4 regions of the Sphingobium sp. ba1 genome follow, and region 1 is predicted to be linked to each of the others. Evidence: predicted binding sites of a transcription regulator. Region 1 holds the regulator's gene; each other region holds the start of a gene.
The links. Region 1 encodes LexA, which represses DNA repair genes until DNA is damaged. Its sites were predicted from a motif close to GTTCCNCNCTTGTTCT; they were not measured.
Positions count from the first base shown of each region.

Region 2: IL54_RS08055 (PA0069 family radical SAM protein) is a predicted target of LexA. The motif match lies at 1,973-1,988, and genes of this name have one in related genera.
Region 3: IL54_RS25565 (DUF6771 family protein) is a predicted target of LexA. The motif match lies at 3,613-3,628, and genes of this name have one in related genera.
Region 4: IL54_RS00175 (MmcB family DNA repair protein) is a predicted target of LexA. The motif match lies at 2,205-2,220, and genes of this name have one in related genera.

Region 1 covers NZ_JPPQ01000069.1:3,122,101-3,127,288, forward strand. The annotation lists gene trpD (anthranilate phosphoribosyltransferase) at 1-424, shown strand, start outside; gene trpC (indole-3-glycerol phosphate synthase TrpC) at 421-1,212, shown strand; gene moaC (cyclic pyranopterin monophosphate synthase MoaC) at 1,209-1,679, shown strand; gene IL54_RS18375 (molybdopterin molybdotransferase MoeA) at 1,676-2,857, shown strand; gene lexA (transcriptional repressor LexA) at 2,930-3,601, shown strand; partial or broken gene IL54_RS18385 (ComEC/Rec2 family competence protein) at 3,592-5,188, opposite strand, start outside.
Region 2 covers NZ_JPPQ01000069.1:1,030,151-1,035,338, reverse strand. The annotation lists gene dnaE (DNA polymerase III subunit alpha) at 1-897, shown strand, start outside; gene IL54_RS08055 (PA0069 family radical SAM protein) at 898-1,962, opposite strand; gene rnr (ribonuclease R) at 2,065-4,365, shown strand; gene IL54_RS08045 (universal stress protein) at 4,490-4,945, opposite strand; gene IL54_RS08040 (pyruvate dehydrogenase complex dihydrolipoamide acetyltransferase) at 5,132-5,188, shown strand, end outside.
Region 3 covers NZ_JPPQ01000083.1:238,327-243,514, forward strand. The annotation lists gene IL54_RS20445 (IS256 family transposase) at 1-867, opposite strand, end outside; gene IL54_RS20450 (hypothetical protein) at 1,406-1,624, shown strand; gene IL54_RS20460 (hypothetical protein) at 2,129-3,094, shown strand; gene IL54_RS20465 (hypothetical protein) at 3,202-3,492, shown strand; gene IL54_RS25565 (DUF6771 family protein) at 3,642-3,833, shown strand; gene IL54_RS20470 (reverse transcriptase domain-containing protein) at 4,147-5,188, opposite strand, start outside.
Region 4 covers NZ_JPPQ01000006.1:12,382-17,569, reverse strand. The annotation lists gene IL54_RS00190 (YcgN family cysteine cluster protein) at 1-240, opposite strand, end outside; gene IL54_RS00185 (SCO family protein) at 228-905, opposite strand; gene IL54_RS00180 (ankyrin repeat domain-containing protein) at 972-1,559, shown strand; gene IL54_RS00175 (MmcB family DNA repair protein) at 1,699-2,193, opposite strand; gene IL54_RS00170 (cell wall hydrolase) at 2,302-2,973, opposite strand; gene IL54_RS00165 (DUF1491 family protein) at 3,153-3,500, opposite strand; gene IL54_RS00160 (PaaI family thioesterase) at 3,493-3,990, opposite strand; gene IL54_RS00155 (PTS sugar transporter subunit IIA) at 3,950-4,417, opposite strand; gene hpf (ribosome hibernation-promoting factor, HPF/YfiA family) at 4,547-5,152, opposite strand.

The sequences.
Region 1 (5,188 bases):
CCGCCCGGCCTATGTGCCCATCTATGCCGAGGCGCTGGCCGAACTGGGCGTCGACCGGGCCATGATCGTATCGGGCGACGAAGGCCTGGACGAACTCTCGCTGGCGGGCGGCAACGACATGGCCGAAGTCACGGGCCACCGCCTGATCGCGATGCACCGCATCACCGCCGCAGAGCTTGGCCTGTCCACCCACCCGGTCGAAGCCATCAGAGGCGGCGATGCAGCCCATAATGCCGCAGCCCTGCGCGCGCTGCTCCAGGGCGAGACCGGCCCTTATCGCGACGCGGTGCTGCTCAACGCCGCCGCCGCCCTTGTCGTCGCCGATGCCGTTGCCGACCTTCGCGAAGGCGTCGAGGAAGCCGCCGAGACGATCGACCGCGGCCTCGCCAACGCCCTGCTCAATTGCTGGATTGCCTATACATGACCAACAAGCTGATCGAGATTTGCGATTTCAAGCGCGAAGATGTTGCCCGACGCAAAGCCGTAACCAGCATCGCCGCGCTCCACGCCCGCGCCAGCGAACAAACGCCCCCACGCGGCTTCCGCAAAGCACTCGACGATGCGGCCCGCTCCGGCTTCGGCCTGATCGCGGAGGTCAAGAAGGCCAGCCCGTCCAAGGGCCTGATCCGCGAAGATTTCGATCCCCCCGCCCATGCCCAGGCCTATGCTGCGGGCGGCGCGGCCTGTCTGTCGGTGCTGACCGACGAACCCTATTTTCAGGGTCATGACGATTATCTGATGGCCGCCCGGTCTGCCTGCGCGCTGCCGGTCTTGCGCAAGGATTTTATCGTAGATCCCTGGCAGATTCTCGAAAGCCGCGCGCTCGGCGCCGACGCCATCCTCATCATCGTCGCTGCCCTGGATGACGGCCAGATGGCGGAGATAGAGGACACTGCGCTCGGCCTCGGCATGGACGCCCTGATAGAAGTGCATGACGAAGCCGAACTCGACCGCGCGCTCAAACTCCGCTCGCGCCTGATCGGCGTCAACAACCGAGACCTGCGCGACTTCACCGTCGATTTCGCCCGCACCTATGAACTGGTGGGGAAAGCCCCCGAAGGCTGCACCTTCGTCGCCGAAAGCGGCCTCACCGGCCATGCCGACCTCACCGCCATGGCCGACCATGGCGTCCGCTGCTTCCTTGTCGGGGAAACATTGATGCGCCAGGCCGATGTCGAAGCCGCCACCCGCCATCTGCTGACCGGCGCATGAGCGATCTCACCCATCTCGACCCCGACGGCACCGCGCGCATGGTCGATGTGTCGGCCAAGACCGTGACCGCGCGCGAAGCTGTCGCGGACGGGCGGATCGACATGAGCCAGGAAGCGGCCGCCGCTATCCTCGCTGGCCTGGTCAAGAAGGGCGATGTCCTCGCCGTCGCACGGGTCGCGGGCATCATGGCCGCCAAGCGCACCGCCGATCTCATCCCGCTCTGCCACCCGATCGCGCTCAGCGCCGTGACGATCGATTTCGACCTGGACGACACCGGCGTCCGCGTCACCGCGTCAGCCCGCACCGCAGGCCAGACCGGCGTCGAGATGGAAGCACTGACAGCCGCCTCTGTCGCCCTACTCACCATCTACGATATGGCCAAGGCGATCGACAAGGCGATGGTGATCGACGGCGTACGCTTGCTTAGCAAGACCGGCGGCAAGTCGGGCGACTGGCATAGGCCATGAGCCTGCTGCCCGTTACGGAGGCGCAAGCCCGCCTGTTCGCACTGGCCAACCGGCTGCCGGTCGAGGACGCGCCGGTAACGTGCTGCGCCGGACGCTGGCTCGCCCACGATGTCATCGCGCAGCGCGCTCAACCCTGGGCCGACCTCAGCGCCATGGACGGCTATGCCATACGCGCCGCCGAAGCGCCCGGCCCCTGGCGCGTCACCGCGACCAGCAGCGCAGGCGGCACGCCACCGCCACCGCTCGCGCCGGGCGAAGCCTGCCGCATCTTCACCGGCGCGCCTTTGCCCGAAGGGGCCGACGCCATCCTGATCCAGGAAAACGCAACCCGCGACGGCGATCACCTGAGCGCCAGCGCGGACCCGCTCCCTTCCGGCCGCCACGTCCGCCCCACCGCGTCGGACTTCACGCAGGGCGCACCCCTGCTCAAAGCGGGCTCGCGGCTAGGCCCGACCCAGATCGCGCTGGCCATACTGGGCGGCCATGGCTGCCTGCCCGTCGGACAGCGGCCCAAAGTCGCGCTGCTCTCGACCGGCGACGAACTGGTCCCGCCAGGCGCACCAACCCCGCCGGGCGCGCTCCCCTCCTCCAACGCCCCCATGCTCGCCGCCATGCTGGCCGCCTTGCCCTGCGACGTCATCGACCTCGGCATCGTCGCTGACGATCTCGACGCCATGGTCACAGCGCTTGATCGCGCGCGTCACGCCGACATCATCGTCTCGACCGGCGGCGCATCGGTCGGCGATCATGACATGGTCCGCCCCGCTTTCGCGCAAGCGGGCGGTACGCTCGATTTCTGGAAGATCGCCATGCGCCCTGGCAAGCCGCTGATGGCCGGACGCCTTGGCGACGCCCTGTTCCTGGGCCTGCCCGGCAACCCCGTCTCGGCCTTCGTCACCGGCACTCTGTTCCTGCTGCCTTTGGTCCGCCATATGGCGGGCGCAAGCGCTCCGCTCCCCCTCCTTCACGAAGCTCGCCTCGCTTCCCCCCTCCCCGCCACCGGCGACCGCGACGATTATCTCCGCGCCTTCCGCAGCGAAGGCGGCATCGTCTCGGTCACCTCGCAGGACAGCGCCGCCACCGCCGCCATGGCCCTGGCCGACTGTCTGATCCGCCGCCCCGCCGCTTCAACGCCCGCCGCCACCGGCGACACGGTGCAAATTCTGCCCCTGCCCTAGATCACCCGGCGCTTGACTAACCTTCATCTGTTTCCTATGCGTTCCTTATACGTTCCACGGAGGACCGCAGCCATGTTGACGCCCAAACAGCAGGAATTGCTGAGCTTCATTCAAACCCGGTTGGAAGAAGGCGGCGTGTCGCCCTCTTTCGAGGAGATGAAGGATGCGCTGGATCTGCGCTCCAAGTCGGGCATTCATCGCCTGATCAATGCGCTCGAAGAACGCGGCTTCATCCGCCGCCTGCCCAACCGCGCGCGCGCGCTTGAAGTCTTGAAGCTGCCCGATGCCATGCACCGCATCCCGGCCCCGGTCATTGCGCCCAAACCGCAGGTGTCGGCACCACAACTCATTGCCGCCAATGACGTCATCGAAATCCCGATGCACGGCCGGATCGCAGCAGGCGTCCCGATCGAAGCAATGGAAGGGCAGACGATGTTGTCGGTGCCCGCCGCGCTGCTCGGCGCGGGCGATCATTATGCGCTGGAAGTGTCCGGCGATTCGATGATGGAAGCCGGCATTCTCGACGGTGACTTCGCGCTGATCCAGCGGACCGAAGTCGCGCGCGAGGGCCAGATCGTCGTCGCCCTGATCGACGAAAATGAAGCCACGCTCAAATATTTCCGCCGCGAAGGGCAGAGGGTTCGGCTGGACCCGGCCAACAGCGCCTATGAGCCGCAAATCTACGACCCGCGCCAGGTCCAGATCCAGGGCAAACTGGCCGGACTGCTCCGCCGCTATAATTGAGGCCGGGGCCGCGCATCGAACGAGCGCGTTTTAGACGGAGCATAGCGGCGCGATCGCTTGGGGATGGGCGCGATCCAGGGATGCGCGTCACCCGGCTGGCGCACGATGCGAATGGTGGCATGGTCCAGATCAATGGCCATGCCACCGGTTCGCGCCAATAGGCGACGGTCGATCTTGAGCCAACGCGGGCGGCACCAGCGCGGCAGGCCACGATCGGCAATGACGATATCCGCCGCCGCGCAGTCGCGGGCGAAGGTCGCGCGGTCCACCAGCATGTTGCTGCGGGTCACGAGCAACTGCCACGGCCGACCACCCGCCATCAGCCCAACCGCGCATAAATCATCCGAACAACGCGCCTGCGGCAAGCGCGCGATCGGTTCCAGCGCACCATCATAGCCCGCGCTTTCCGACAAGACATCGCGCACATAATCGCCCGCCCCCGCACGCAATATCGCCATGCGACCATCAGGCGTCCGCACCGCAATATGGCGGCCATCGCCGGTCACCAATATGTCGGGCGGCGACAGCAGCAATATCGCGATGACCCCCGCCACCACCGGCCCCAGGCCCAGCCAACGCCACCGGCTGCGCCACAGCAAACACCAGAGCAGCCCCGCCATCATCCCCGCAAAAACGAACGTCGGCACCGACGGCGTCAACATCGTCGCCCAGGGACTGGCCGACACCCCATGGGCGATCATCAGTAACAGCGTCAGCGCCTGCTGCGTCAACCACCAAAAAGGCGCGCCAAGCCCGACCACATCGAACAGCAAGGCGAGCGCCTCCAGCGGCATCACGACAAAGGTCGTGAGCGGGATCGCGATTATATTGGCAAAGGCCCCCAACATGCCCGCCTTGTGAAAATGGAACAGCGCAATCGGCATCAGCACCAGTTCGATGACGAAGCCCGTGGCCAATGTCACCAACAGCATCCGGCCGGTCTTGCGCCAACGCGCCTCGTCCCGCGCAGCGGCAAAGGCGCGGAACCGCTTATGTTCGGCCAAGGCCACCAGCGCCGTGACGGCGGCAAAACTCATCTGAAAGCTCGGCCCGACCAGCGCTTCGGGCCAGATGATAAGCACGATCAGCGCACCCGTCGCCACCAGCCGCAGCGTGATCGCATCCCGCCCCATCGCTAGACCGCCCAGCACCAGCAGCGCCGCGATGCAGGACCGCACAGTCGGCACCTCCGCCCCCGTCAGCAACGTATAGCCGACCCCCGCCAGCGCGCCCCCCGTGGCCGCGATCAGCATCAAAGGCCAGTTGAGCGCCGCCCGGCGGCTGAGCGCCATCACCCGCATCAACAGAAAGATGACAGCCCCGATCAGCGCCGTCACATGCAACCCACTGATCGACAACAAATGCGCCAACCCGCTATTGCGCATCGCTTCGGCATCCACCTCGGCAATGGCCCCCTGATCGCCGGTCGCCAGTGCGATTGCGATGCCCTTCGCCGGATCGTCTACTTGTCCGGCAATATGCGTAAACAACCGCGCCCGCAGCCGCGGCGCACCTGTGGCAGGCCGCACCATCTCGATCGGCTTCAGCGCCTTGTCGGTCGCGCCTATGCCCTGGAAATAGGCCCGT
Region 2 (5,188 bases), 2.1 Mb from region 1:
GCGGCGGCGGGGGCGTTCGATGATGTCCATCCCGACCGTGCGGGAGTCCATGCTGCCGCAGAAACGATCCTGGCCGTCGGCGTCAGCGCGGCGCAGGCGCGGGAGAGCGGGCAGGGTGGCCTGTTCGGCGACGTTGAGACGCCCCATGCTGATGTTCGCATTCCGCCGCATCAGGCCTGGACCGTGTCCGATCGCATGGCGCAGGAAAAGGAGGCGTTCGGCTTCTATTTCTCCGCCCATCCCGTCGATCGCTACCGCCATCTGGCCGACGCGCGCGGCGCGCGCAGCTATGGCGCGGTCTGTCAGCAGCCGGTGGGCATGCCCAACGAGGAAGGGCGCGTCATGACCATCATGGCGGCCATGGTGGAAGATGTGCGCTGGCGCGAAACCAAGCGCGGGGCGCGCTACGCCAACGCGACCTTCTCCGACAGTAGCGGCCAGTTTCAGGCCAGTTGTTTCGAGGAAGATGCATGCAAGGCGATCGAAGAACTGGCGCGCGACGGTGATTGCGCCCTGCTGGTTGTGGAACTGGACCGGCTACCGGGCGAGGAAACCCCGCGTGTTACTGTTCGCGGGGTGGAACCCTTCCGCCAGATCGCCAGTGCCTCACGCATGGAACTGACGGTCGATGTGGAAACGGCCGAGGCGGTTGCCAAGCTTGCCGAGATATTGGGGCAGGCCGAAGGCGGACGCAGCGAAATCTTCCTGCGCGCGCCGGTCAGCGATGGCCAGGCGGCGCGCGTCTTCCTGGGCGACAGGTTCAGCCTGGGGGCGGATCAGGTCGATGCGATCGGTGCGATCCGGGGTCTGACCATTCATCGCTTCGAGCGGATGGATGTGAAGGCGGACGGCTACAAGACGCGCACGCGCCGGTCGGGCATGCGGCTGGTCGGCTGATCAGAAGAGCCGCGGCTGCGCGCCTTCGGGTGGGTGGAACAGGTCGGTGCGCAAGGTCAGCCGATCGTCGCCAAAGCCCGCCTTCCGCCGCGCCTTGACGAAGCGGCTGCGGATCAGATCGGCCCATACCCCTTGGCCGCGCATTCTGATGCCGAAATTGGGATCATTGTCGCGCCCGCCGCGCAGGTCGCGGATGATGGCCATCACCTTGGCCGCGCGGTCGGGGTGATGCGCGTCGAGCCAGGCGCGAAACAGCGGCGCCACCTCATGTGGCAGGCGGACGAGGATATAGTTGATATCTCGCGCGCCTGCCGCTGCGACGCGGGCGACCACGCTTTCGATTTCATGGTCGTTGATGGCGGGGATGATCGGCGACATGTTGGCCGACACGGGAATGCCCGCCTGCGCCAGTTGCGCGATTGCTTCCAGTCGGCGTTCGGGATGGGGTGCGCGCGGTTCCAGCGTGCGGGCGACCTTGGGGTCGAGCGTGGTGATGGAGAGCATCACCGCCACCAGATTGTCACGCGCCAGGTCTGCAAGCAGGTCGATGTCGCGCAGGATGCGGTCGGACTTGGTCGTGATGAAGGTCGGGTGCTGCGTTTCGACGAGCACCTCCAGCACTTGCCGCGTGATCCGCCAATCCTTCTCGATCGGTTGATAGGGATCGGTATTGGTGCCCATCGCGATCGGCGCGACGCTGTAATTTTTCTTGGCCAGTTCGGCGCGCAGCAGGGCGGCGGCATCGGGCTTGGCGAACAGCTTGGTTTCGAAATCCAGCCCCGGCGAGAGGTCATGATAGGCATGGCTCGGCCGCGCATAACAATAGATGCAGCCATGTTCGCAGCCGCGATAGGCGTTGATCGATCGGTCGAAACCGATGTCGGGTGAGGCATTGCGGGCGATGATGGTGCGTGGTCGTTCGACCGTGACTTCGGTGCGGAGTCGCGGGAGTGCGCCTTCCAGCATGGCCAGATCGAGCCAGTCACCGTCTACCGCGCGCTGCGGCAGATTGAAGCGATGGCTTTCGCCATTGACGGTCGCGCCTCTGCCTTTTTCGATAGCCATCACGAAGATTAGAACAAATAAAGAACGATGGCAACGGGTCAGTAGAACAGCGGTTCGGACCAGGGCTGGCGTCACACGGACGGCGTCCCTATAGCTAGGGATATGGCATCAACCCAAAAGCACAAGACACCGGACAAGGTCCGCCCCGCGGGCTTCCCGACACGCGATCAGGTGATGGAATTCATCACCACATCGGACCAGCCCGCGGGCAAGCGCGAGATCGCCAAGGCCTTCGGCCTCAAGGGGCAGGAGAAGATCGCGCTCAAGGCGTTGCTCAAGGATATGGCTGACGAAGGGCTGATCGACCTTGGCCCGGCGCGCGCTTTTCACAAGCTGGGCGGGGTGCCCAAGGTTACAGTACTGCGGATCATCGATGTCGATGATACGACGCTGATCGCTACGCCCGAACGGTGGGAGGCAGAAGGCCAACCCGCGCCGCGCCTGCGCATCGTGGAGCGCGGCAAGCGCGGCGCGCTGACCATCGGCGATCGCATCTTGGCGCGGACCGAGGAAGCGGGGCGCGGCTGGGTCGCGCATCCGATGAAGAAGCTCGCCAAGGCGACCGAAATGCTGCTGGGCGTGGTCGAAGAGATGGCCGACGGCAAATTATGGCTGCGCCCGGTGGATAAGCGCATTCGCAAGGATACGCCGATCAGCGATGCCGGCACCGCCAAGAAGGGCGACCTCGTTCTGGCCGAGCCGTCCGGTCGTCCGCCGCGCATTTCGGCGCGGGTGACCGATATATTGGGCGACCCCTTCGCCCCGCGCAGCTTCAGCCTGATCGCCATTCACAAACATGGCATCCCCCATGTCTTTCCCGAAGCAACCGAGGAAGAGGCGCTGGTCGCCGCTGCCCTGCCGCTGCATGAGGAGAAGCGCGAAGACCTGCGCCATCTGCCGATCGTCGCGATCGATCCGGTGGATGCGCGCGATCATGATGATGCCGTGTGGGCGGAAGCGGACAGCGACCCGGACAATAGTGGTGGGTTTCGCGCGATCGTCGCGATTGCCGACGTCAGCTACTATGTACGCCCCGGCAGCGCGCTCGATCGCGAAGCACGCAAGCGCGGGAATAGCGTTTATTTTCCAGACCTTGTCGTGCCGATGCTGCCGCATCAGCTATCGTCGGACATGTGTTCGCTTCGGGCCGGACAGGACCGGGCGGCGATGGCGTGCCACCTGACCATCAATGCGCAGGGTAAGGTGACCGCCTGGCGCTTTAGTCGCGCGGTGATCCGCGTCGCGTCGGTCATGGCCTATGAGGATGCGCAGGCGGCGATCGACGGCACGGGCGAGCATGAATTGCTCGAAACGGCGCTCAAGCCGCTTTGGGCTTGCTGGGCCTTGTTGCACAAGGCGCGGCTGGCGCGTGAGCCATTGGCGCTCGACTTGCCCGAACGGCGGGTGGTGCTGGACGAATGGGGCAAGATCGTCAGCGTCGCTGTTCGCGAACGGTTGGACGCGCATATGCTGATCGAGGATTATATGATCGCCGCCAATGTCGCGGCGGCCAAAGCGCTGGAAGCGAAGAAGGCACCGGTCATGTACCGCGTCCATGAACCGCCAAGCCGGGACAAGCTGGTCGCGCTCAAGGAATATCTGGCGACCTTCGACATCGAATTTGCGTTGGGGCAGGTAATCCGGCTCGCGACCTTCAACCATCTGATCAAGCGGGTAGGGGAAGCGGAAGCGAAGCCGCAGATCATGGAGCAGATCCTCCGCAGCCAGACCCAGGCCTATTATAGCCCGCAGAATATGGGGCATTTCGGCTTGGCGCTTGGCTCCTATAGCCATTTCACCTCGCCGATCCGCCGCTATGCCGACCTGTTGGTCCATCGCGCGCTGGTCGGGGCTTATGGGCTGGAACTGCCCGCGCCCAAGGACGGGACCATCCCCGATCGATCCTCGCTGAGCCAGGAGGATTATGAGAATATGGGCAAGGTCGGCGAGATGATCTCCGGCCATGAACGGCGCGCGATGGAGGCCGAGCGCGATACGGTCGATCGCTATGTTGCCGCGTTCCTGGCCGCCCATGTCGGCGAGCTGGTCAAGGCGCGGATTACCGGGGTTCAGAATTTCGGCTTCTTCGCTACGGTCGATGGACTGGGTGGTGACGGGCTAGTGCCGGTATCGACGATGGGAGCGGAACGCTTCTTCTATGATGAGGCGGGCAAGGCGCTGGAAGGGGTCGAGAGCGGCGATCGCTATACGGTCGGCCAGCGGCTGGAATTACGGCTGGCCGAAGCGGACCCGATCAACGGATCGCTACGCTTCGAATTGCCCGATCATCCCGCGCCGCGCGGCGGGCCGATGAAGCGCGACCGGACACGGCCGGGCAGCCATCGCGGGCGGCCGATCAACATCCGGCATGTGGGCGCGAAGCGGGGTAAGCATAAGCGGTAATTGGCAGCAGAGGCGTGTTTGCCCGTGCTGTGGTGGTTCGATCTCGACGTCGGGTTAGGGGCGTTTGGGTGGGAGATGGGTTCCCGCTTTCGCGGGAATGACGGGGAGGATCGAGTGTGCGCCTTTAGCTCAGGCGGTCGATCGATTCCGCGTCGAGCGCGCCGGGGATGACCATGATGGGGCAGGGCATTCGGCCCGCATCTGCTCCGGCGAAATGCGATACCAGAGGGCCGGGCGGGCCGCTGGCGGCAGCGCCCAATACCAGTGCGGCGACATCGTCCATTTCGTCGAGAGTTTCGCGCACGACAGCAACGGCTTCGCCCTGGCGCACGGTGATGCTGGGACGGATGCCGGATTCATCCATCAATGTTCCGGCTGCACTGGTTACCAGCGCCTCGGCGCGTTGCAGCGCTTCATCCTCCATGGTGGCCTGCACGCCGCCCCATTGGACGAACTCGGCCGGCGGGATCAGGGCGAGGATGCGGACGGTTCCGCCGGTCTTGGCTGCGCGTCGCGCGGCAAAGCGCAGCGCGGTTTCAGCCGCCGGCGATTCGTCCACGACAACCAGATATGCCCGCACTGAATATTGCCCCTGCAAAGATTTGATGGCCATGCCGTTCGGTCAATCGAACTGAACGAACCATAGGGGTGAAATGTGGGCCATAATCGGCTTTGGCGCAAGGCGTCCCTTGACCGTTCCGGCGAATGCGTGAAAACGAACAGCAAATGGCGCGTGCCGCATAATTGAAGAAGAGGCCCAGAACGCATGAGCAAGACGATCCAGATGCCCGCTTTGTCCCCCACCATGGAGGAAGGGACGCTG
Region 3 (5,188 bases), on a different contig from region 1:
CTGACGCCAGACTTGTGTTGCGGCGGCATGGTCGGGCTGAAGGAAGACCTGGCGGATGGCAGCAGCGACTACCGTGTTCTGGCCCTTGGGCACGTAGGCCAGCGCGTTTCTCATGAAGTGGACGCGGCAGCGCTGCCAGGTGGCGCTGAGCACACGGGTGATCGCGGCCTTGAGGCCCTCGTGGGCATCGGAGATGACCAGCTTCACGCCGGTCAGGCCGCGGCGGGTAAGGTCCTTGAGGAAGGTCGACCAGAACGGTTCGGCTTCGGAAGGGCCGATGTGCAGGCCGACGATCTCGCGCCTGCCCTCGGTGTTGACGGCCACGGCGATTATCGCGGCGACACTGACGATCCGCCCCCCCTCGCGCACCTTGAGATAGGTGGCATCGAGCCAGAGGTAGGGCCAGTCGCCGGCAAGCGGTCGCTTGAGAAAGGCATGGACGCGCTCATCGATGTCCTTGCACAGCTTCGACACGGAGGACTTGGAGATGCCGGTCATGCCCATTGCCTGCACCAGCTCATCGACGCGCCGGGTGCTGACGCCAGCGATCCATGCCTCCTGGATGACCGCGACCAACGCCTTCTCGACGGTCTTCCTGGGCTCCAGAAAGCCGGGAAAGTAGGCGCCGGTCCTCAACTTGGGGATCTTCAGGTTGAGCGTGCCGAGCCGGGTATCGAGGCTGCGGTCACGGTAGCCATTGCGCCAGGTCGTGCGCTCGCCGGAGCGTTCGTGCCGGCCAGCGCCGACGAGACCGTCGACATCGGCCTCCATAATGATCTGCAGCACGCTCTCGGCGATCGTGCGCAGGAAATCTCCATCTCCGGTCTTCGCCATCAGTTCAGCAAGCGGTAGTCTGTCGTCGGTCATCGGGATCAACTCCTCGGTGGGCGTGTGAAGTGTGGTAACTCCACCTTACCGATGAGCCCGGTGGCCACCGAGATCGAAATCGCATGGGGTGGGGCATGCCCCACCCCATGCGACAACCTCAATCTACACCGGAAATTACACCACGAGCGCGGACGCTAACCTTGCGCGCTGTTCGGCGCGATCCGCTATTGCGCATGGCATCGGTACGCTCTGGGGTATCGATGATACCCAAGGCAGCCTTGCGCTCTCGGATTCCCGCTAAAGGGTCAGAGAGGGTGATAATCATGCCGCTCCATCCCTTCCGTGGATCCCGGTCCATTTTAGAAATGTTCAGCCCGCCTGCGACGTTCCTGCGTCGGTGCCGATAATATCCCATGCAGGGTGCATGTGCCAGCTGCGTCCACCGCCAAGGTGCGATGCCTGACCGCCGCAAATCCGAACCCGCGGTCCTGTTGCAAACCAGTGCAAAAGCTCAACGAGGGTCTCGCCGGGAAATCCGACGATTACTATCGTATAGTCGATAGCGATTGAGGAAAGCATGCCCGGGAATATTCCCCCCGACAAGAAAGCCGCGTTCGAACGTCTGGCAAACCATCTGGATGAGGAATATCCCTATCCCGGGTGTCGCGACGATCTCAGGGATGTGGCCAGCGGCAGCTCCGCCATAATTGAACGCGCATACTGGCGCGATCCCGTGCAAGTCATGACCGGCCTCGCATGGATGCTCGTCGGCCTGATGATCGGAGTGCTGCTGTGAGGGCCGATCGCATTGAGCGCGAATGGTTTTGCAAGCGCTGCGGCAATTCCGTCCACAAGCTGCAAGGATCATGGGCCCACATACGCAATCAACATAGCCCAAAGTCGTGCGGTCGAAAGCTGACCGACAACGACGTCTATCGGTTGCCGCTGAGCCGAACGAGGGAACGCACCCGTACACGGAATAAACAACAGGAAGCGCAAGATCGCCTGCTCATCGCTAAGCGGCGCTGGGATGAAGCCCGCTGTGAATGGGAGGCAGCCCAAGACGAACTCTATCTTGCCTCGGAAGCGCTGAAGTCCATCAAGAATAGTCCCCCATTGGACTAGCCTGGTCATCCCATCGGTTCAATCCAACGCCGCCGATAACTGCGGCGCATAAGCCGCTTTCCGGAGGATTCGAAGCAGCCTGTTCCATATCCAATGCAACCTGTGCTGAAGGGGGTCTGGAATTTGCCCAATCGGTCTGAGACAATTACTCCCGGTCTTGCAGGGAAGCATTACAATGGACTTCAGAGTAATTGAGGAATGGCTGTCTGATGCGCCTGAACGGCACGCGATGCCGAAGGAACAACAGAATGCCACGACGGCTGCCATAGGCGCTGCGGCGAAGACAGCCGCGGCTTCCGGCGTTGAAGCGTTCGATTTGGCGCGGCTGGAGATGGCCACCGGCCCTCAGGCGGAAGAGTATCGCCCTTTCCGGACTTTGACGCGTGCTGAGTTGGTCCGCGCCGCCGCTGAAATTCGGACCGTTCAGGACAAGCTTCGCTACCGCGACGATACGATCGCTGTTGATCCAGCCCTTGAACGCGCGGTCCTGACCCTTGGCGATGCCGGGATGCCTCTCAACGAGCACCGGTTTGCGGCGACCGAACGCGCCTTTGTCCGTGCGGAAATCTACGAGGCGGCGAATGGGGCCCTCTCGCCAAATGAAAAAGCCCGGATGATCCTCTACGACGTCGCCACTCAGGAAGAGGCGCGTGGCCTCGAACTGATCGGCCGAGGCGGAGTCCTAAGCGTCAGCCGAGGCATGGCGATCGCCAAGCCCGCTCAGGAGCTCGTATCCAGCATGGGCATCCGAACACTGGAAAAGGACGGCCTGGGTCAAAAGGACATCACGATGGCAGCCGTCGGCCGTTATGAGCGAGTGTCAGAATTCCATCGGGCGGGGATCGATTTAGGGGCTACTTGGGCGCGAACCGGTGGCCCTGGCGCTGCAGCATTGGATGCGCGGTTGGAACGCCTTGCTTCTCGAGCGCCAGAGCCGGTGCCCAATGGCCTCGATCGGGAATCTGAAATCACCGGGGGCGATGCGGAGGGAACCTACCTATCTGAGGCAGTTACTCGCGGGATCGCTTCGCAGGCGAGCGACATCAAGTTCGAATTAGCCATCAAGCCGAAAGGCCGCACAGATCCAGATGCAAGCGAACAGCACAGCTTTGCTATGCCTCGCGGTCGAGGCCGCGATTAAAGGCGCAATGGCGCGCGACCAGATGATCATCGAGGCCCCGCGCGCCGATGTCGTCATGCTTGGAAACACACTTCGCGAATGTTCGCGAAATGAAATGAGGATTCGAAATGCCCGATGAAACCATGATCTTCGGCGTCAGCGAAGAGGGCCCGAATGGCGATGCACTGGGCTTCATCGATCTAACCAAGCTGCATGTCGGAAATAAGGTCCATGACGCCTACCGCGCAGCCGTTCTCGAAGCCGCGCAACAGCGACGGGAGAAGGGATTTGGCTGCGCCTATCTTCCACATGAGGGCATGCTGCTACTCATGCATGAGGTTCCAGGTGAGGCGAAGGTGCCTGACGCCGCCATGCCATTCACGATCCACGGCTTCGCGTCTCTCCTTTCCGACGACTGACAGGAATAGGCACGTCCTCAGCGTAACCTGTCGCCGCACCGGGATGAGGGACCGCCCCCCCTTTCGGCTAGTCCAAGCCCATCCATCAACTTCGTTAGCCGAAGAACAGGCTCTTGCTATGTTCTCTTTTTGTTCGCATATTGCCGGACATGACACAGCCCGATCCTCTCTGGCTCGCGCAGAGCCCTCTGAACGCCCCTGGGTGGGCACGAGTGGCACTGACGGCGCCGAACGAACGGTTGCGGGAGCAAGCCGCTGTAGAACTGGCCCAAACAATTATAGTGGCCATGGAACGTCAGCCGCCTCACTTTGATCGCAGGCAGATGACCCTTCCCCTCTGACGTGGGGGCGAACGTCCCCCTGCGGAACCTCGGCGATTATGCCCACCGAAACGTCAATCTTTTCATCATCTGCAGATGCGGCCACTCAGGAGTAATCGATGCTGACAAACTCAACCGCTGGTTCCTCGCGCATTGCTGGAACACCGCTATGGAAACCGTCGGATCGCACCTGCGCTGCACGCGCTGTCGGGGACATCCTGAACGATTTGCTCCAACGCCTCGACAACCGGACCGGCCTGACTGGATGAACAGTGAAGCAAGCTGGAAACGGCTGGTTCGGCGCCTGCGCGATTAGCCGGTTCGGCTAATCAGGTCAGGGCAGCCAAGCATGCAGTTCAGATATGGCAATAGCGAGTTGCCGACCATGATCATGGCCGCCCTTGTGAACGACGCCAACGACGCGGTCATCCACATCCAGCAATGGCCCTCCTGACATGCCCGGCGTCAGCATCTGCTGGACCTCGACCATCTTCACCGCACTCTTAGTTGGCAGGGACGTAACTGCGCCAGGTCGGATGTTCAGTCTGTCGCCGGGTCCATAACCGGGATACCCGATCGCGGTCGTGGCATCGCCTGTCGCGGCTGCCTTGCCGGCGGTTTCGAGCTCATAGAATTCGTTGTTGGGGATTGCATGGTCGAGAACGGCCAGATCGCGATCTGGGCATCGATGCTTCACGGACGCCGCGAATTTATTCGACGGCTTCGTCGGGTGATACAACTCAACTATACCGGACGGCGATATGCAATGCTCTGCCGTTACCAGACCGACACCCTTCATGAAAAACGCCGTGCCTTGGTCACCCCCTGTTTCCCAGTGCTCAATCAGCCACACTGATCGTTCTCGTATTTCTTGGGGACTGGGCAAAATATCGAGCGCGAGCGGCGGGAATGCAGCGTTGAAACGGGATGCGACACTCCGAAAGACTGGGTCAGATGCGCCTTTGATGTACCCCAACCACGATACCTTGCCTTGCAGGTGCTGGCCGACGTCAGCTTTACCACCATGCAAGGATTTGAATTTTGCCTGGGCGGCGGCCAGTCCCAAAGTTTCAACAGAGTAAAGGGCTGCCCGCAAATTCCTCACAAACCGCCGGTCGACATTGAGAGCCTCGTTAATCCGGATGCCTGTCACGGTGCGGCGCGAATGCTTGTCAGCATAGTGAGCCTTGTCCGGGTTCAGCACAAACCCGTTACCGCTGAAAATCTGCTTAAGTTTTTCCGACAACAGATCCGGTGAGAAATGCCCTGAAGCCGGTGGTGTCGTTTCGAACAATCCCATTAGCGGCTGGTAGCTGGAAAAGCTCAGGTCGTCCGCATAGCGGGTGTAAATGCAACGGGCGTCCTTGGCTAACTCC
Region 4 (5,188 bases), on a different contig from region 1:
CTTGGCCGGAGTCAGCCGCACGCAATCGGGCACGAATTTGCGGCGGTCCTTGTAATTGCTGCACTGGCCGCTTTGCCGGTCGAGCAAGCGGCAGGCGACATTGGTGGGATAGATGCGCCCGCTATCCTCATCCTCGGCTTTATGCAGGCAGCATTTGCCGCACCCGTCGCACAGGGCTTCCCACTCAGCCCGATCGAGCTTGTCGAGCGGCTTTTCCCAGAAGGGTGTCACTTGATCCATTTTTGCAAGAACGCCAGCACCTTGTCCGGCGCGCCCTCGTCCACGTCCGGCGTGCCGGGATCATCCACCGGGACCAGCGCCACCGGCTTGCCGTCGGGATCGAACAGATAGGGCGTGCGGCTATGCCCGACCAGATAATCGCTCGCCCCCGCGACCTTCTCGCTATTGTAGATGACGACGAAATCCTTGGCGACCTTGGCGATCTGATCGGGTTTCCCGGTCAGGCCGATGAGGCGCGGATGAAAGGCCGCGACATAGGTTTTTAGGACAGCGGGCGTATCGCGCGCGGGATCGACGCTGATCAGGATCGGCTGCACCTTGGCGGCACGCTGTGGCGCGGCCTTCTCGAATTGGGCAAAGGCCTGCATGATCCGCTGCAGATCGACCGGGCAGACATCGGGGCAATAGGTATAGCCGAAATAGACGATCCGATACTGGCCCTTATAGTCGTCCCAGCGCGCAGGCTTGCCGTCCTGATCGGTCAGGGTGAAGGGCGCGCCGATGCGCGCACCGGCCAGTTCGCCCTGCACGCTGTCGCCGCTTGATGCCCCGCTTGATGCCCCGCTTGATGCATTGCCGCCAGCGCCCATATTACAGGCAGCCAGCAGGGCGAGGCAGGATAGGGTGAAGAGCATCCGGGCTTTGTTCATGGCGTGGCCAGCCATGCCCTGCTAGGGATGGATTTGCAAATGCAACGGGGCGCGATGATGAAGACCAGGTTTGTTTCTGCCATGATGACCATGATCGCGGCGGCGCTGCTCGTGCCCGGCGCGGCGCAGGCGCAATTTTCCGACGCCTATAATTTCCTGAAGGCCGTCAAGGACAAGGATGGCGAGAAGGTCACTGACCTGATCCAGAAACCCGGCTCCACCGTGATCAACAGCCGCGACATCAACAGTGGCGAAAACGCGCTGCATATCGTGGTCGCGCGCCGCGACGCGACCTGGCTGTCCTTCCTGCTCGCCAAGGGCGCGAACCCCAACCTGACCGACAGTGATGGCAACACCCCGCTTATGGACGCGGTGCAGGGCCGGTTCGAGGAAGGCGTGCAGACGTTGCTCGCCAACAAGGCGCAGGTCGACAAGACGAATGGCAGCGGCGAAACCCCGTTGATCCGCGCCGTGCAATTGCGCGACCTCGGCCTGGTCCGCCTGCTGGTGGCGCAGGGCGCGAACCCGGACAAGCGCGACAGCATCGCGGGCATGTCCGCGCGCGACTATGCCGCCCGCGACAACCGCACCCCTGGCCTCATCGAAGCGCTCGCCGCCGCCAAGCCAGCGGCCAAGCCGGCCGGTCCGGTGCAGGGCCCGGTTTTCTGACTCCCTAAGCTGCCCCCACAATAGCCGTCATTCCGGCCCTGAGCCGGAATCCATTAGCCTCTCTCCTGGAGAGAGGCTCAGCGGTAGAGCCAATGGATGCTGACTTTCGTCAGCATGACGATCCGAACGCATTCACGCCCTACCAGCCAATCTCCGCCGCATGATCCGGGTCGTTGATCGCGGTCAGCCGCCGTGCCGCGCGCCGGGCGAAGCGCAGCGTCTCCGCCTTGCGCCGCGCCGCCGCCAGCGGCTCGATCGGCGCGGGCCGGACTAGCTCCGCATCATATTGATCGGCAACGATCAGCCCGGTGCGGGCGGGCCATAGCGCTTCGCTATCAAACAGGGTCACGTCGAACCCCATCGGCACCGCCCAGAAATAGCGGTCGCAATAGTCGAAATAATCGGGCCATTTCATGTCGCCGAGCAAGTCCGCCCGGCTACACTTGATCTCGACAATGGTCAGCCGCCCGGCCCCGTCGATCGCCATGATGTCGGCGCGCCGCCCATTGGGCAGCGGCACCTCCATGATCCCGCTCATATCGTGCCGGAAGAACAGGCGCAGCGTCCCCCGCGCAACGGCCAAAGCGGTGCCGTCCGTCAAAGGGGAGCAGGTGTCGGATATCGCAGCGTTCATGCCGCAATCATAGAACAAGGCAGGAACAAAAGAAAAGGCCGATTCGGATTATCCGAACCGGCCTTTTTTGATGTGTACCCAAATGTGCCTCGGCACATTCCACAGTACTCAGCGATAGAAGATATGATTGTCGATCATCGCCAGCTTGGCCTTGCCCCAGCCTGGCGATACGCGGCGGGCGTGGAAGAACAGCGCGCCTTCAGCCCGGCTGTCCCAAGCGTCGGCCATGGCGATCTGCGCAATGGCAACGGCCTGACGCCAGCTGCGGCTTTCGGTGCGGATCGGCGGCATGCCACCGCCGCGCACGAAGCTGAACTGGCTCGGTTGATAGACGACGCCGCACAGGCTGCTCGCGAACCGGCCGGACTCGGCGCGATTGATGATCACGCGCGCGACGGCCAGCTGGCCTTCCAGGCTTTCGCCCTTGGATTCGAAATAGACCGCTCCGGCCAGGCACTGCATCTCGCCATCCAGCTGTTCGGGCGTGCCTTGGGCATCGACCAGCGCAGCGAGGCTATCGGCCTGCATCTCGGAGAAGGTGGAAGAAACATTGTCGGCCTTAGGGGCCGAAGCCAGCGGCTGCACGATCTCGCGCGGCGCGGCAAAGGTGACGGCGGGCTTGGCACCGGCTGAAGGCGCTGTGGTCAGCGCATTGTCCCTGGACAGGGACACCGAAGATGGGATGGCTTCACCGGCCATCGACATGTCGGATGCCGTGACCGCAGCAGCGGCGGACAAAGCAAAGGCCGCGATAATCGCAGCTCTTAGACGAAAACTCATTTTTACTCAAAATCATGCGGTTCTTGGCCGGAAACGTCGTCTTTTTTAACCCACTTTGTCCGACGACCGGCCGCCCCCCGTCTGCGTGTTTACCGCGCCCGCCCCCCTTGGACGATTGCGGCAACCTGCGCGTTCAGCGTGGGCGGGCCTCTGCACGGGCCATTGCGATATGTCAACGATCAGCAGATTGTTTCAGCGGCGAGCCGTTCCGCTTCCGGGATGTCAAGTTCGATGACCCACAGATCGGGGTCCGACCGGCGGCGCCGCTCGATATAGGGAACCATGGCTTGCGCGCCCTCTTGGGGGTCGGGTCCACAGCGCATCAACGCATGACCGCCGGAAAAGTTCGACACCCGCTCGAACAGCCCGGTTTCCTGCCCTTTTTCCAGCGTCTGGACCAGAATCACGCCGCTTATGTCATCGCCTTTGACCAGGATGGTGGCAAAGCCCCCGGCCGCCGCCACCCGCCGTCGCAACGCGCCGACCAGCATCGCGCTGGTCAGCCGGGCGGGCGGCTGTTCAGCCATGATAGCCGGGCAGCGAAGACAGCGGGAATTGCGACCGCATGAAGGTGCCGGTGCCCCGTCCGACCTCTTCGCCATGCGAATCGACCAGGCTGGCTTCGGCGACATAGACTCGGCGCTTGCCGCTGATCCAGCGCCCCTCGGCGCGGATTCGCCCCGGCGCGATCGGCCGGGTGAACAGCAGGTTGAAAGCGGTGGTGAGCAGGAAGCGATCGCTCACCAGGCTGTTGGCGGCATAGAAAGCCGCATCGTCCAGCATCTTGAAATAGACCGTGCCATGGACCGCGCCTGCGGCATGGAACTGGCTTTCATCGACGTCGAAGTCGATGACGCAGCGTCCCGGTTCGCTGATCGCGATCTCCGACCGGAACAGCCGATTGATCGGCGCGGAACGATAGAGATTTTCGAGCGCCCGGAAATGCGCGGTCTCGCCGCTGTCCGGTACGCCGGACTCAGGCTGCGTCACGCGCCCCGCCACCGGCCAGCAGGGCATGGAGCGCCCCGGTCGAACGCGCACCGCGCAACCGGGCGACCTGCGCCTCGTCACGCAGATAGCGCGATACCCGCGCCAGCGTCTTCAGATGTTCCGCCCCGCTGTCGACCGGCGACAGCAGCGCAAAGACGATATCGACCGGCAGATCATCGACCGCATCGAATGGCGCCGCCGGATCGAGCAGCACGACCACGCCGCACATCTTGTCGAGACCTGTGATCTTGGCATGGGGAATGGCGACGCCGCCGCCGAAACCGGTCGAACCCAGCCGCTCGCGATCGAACAGCGCGTCAGCGACCATGTCCGCGTCCAGCCCATAGGCATCGGCGGCGAGCGCCGCGATCCGCTGGAACAACTGCTTCTTGCCGTTCACAGACAGGCCCGTGGCGAGCGCGTCGGGTGAAACGATATCGTTGAAATGCACCATCACATGTCCGATCCAACCGAGCCGCGCCCAGTCAGGACTTCATGCGCCTATGCTCAGGGAATTAAAGCCCGGCCCCATAAGCCGCCTGCGCCACGAGGTCAACAGGCGGCCCTTGGAACCGGGTAGCGCTCAGCTTGCCTGGATGCGCGGTTCGACCCAGCCGATCGTCCCGTCATGGCGGCGATAGACCATGTTGTAGGCCGCCGTCCCGGCATTGACGAACAGCAGCGCATTGGTGTTGCGCAGGTCCAGCATCATCACCGCGTCCGACACGCTCGCTTCGGGAATATCGACACGGGTTTCCGCGACGATCAGCGGCGCGTCCTCGACCTGTTCCTCTTCATCCGCGGGCGAGGCGAAGATGGTATAGCCCGCCCCGTCAATATCATCGATGTTGAAGCTGCTCACCCGCTGCGCTTCTGCGGCGACAGCCTGGCCATGGCGGTCCTTCAGGCGGCGCATATAGCGGCGCAGCTGCTTTTCGATCCGTTCGGCCGCTTGGTCGAAGGCGGGATGCGCTTCCTGCGCCTCGCCCGCGCCTTTGAGGATCAGGCCGGTCATCACATGGCAGACGATGTCGCAGTGAAAGGCGCCATGCGGGGCCGGTCGAAAGGTCACATGCGCGGAGATTGTGCGGGAAAAATATTTCTCGGCAATCGCTTCCATGCGGGTCGCGACATGCTCCTTGAGCGCCTCGCCCGTATCGACCTGATGCCCGGAAACACGAATATCCATATGCCTTCTCCTTGTTCTTGCGGGCCGCAGGACACG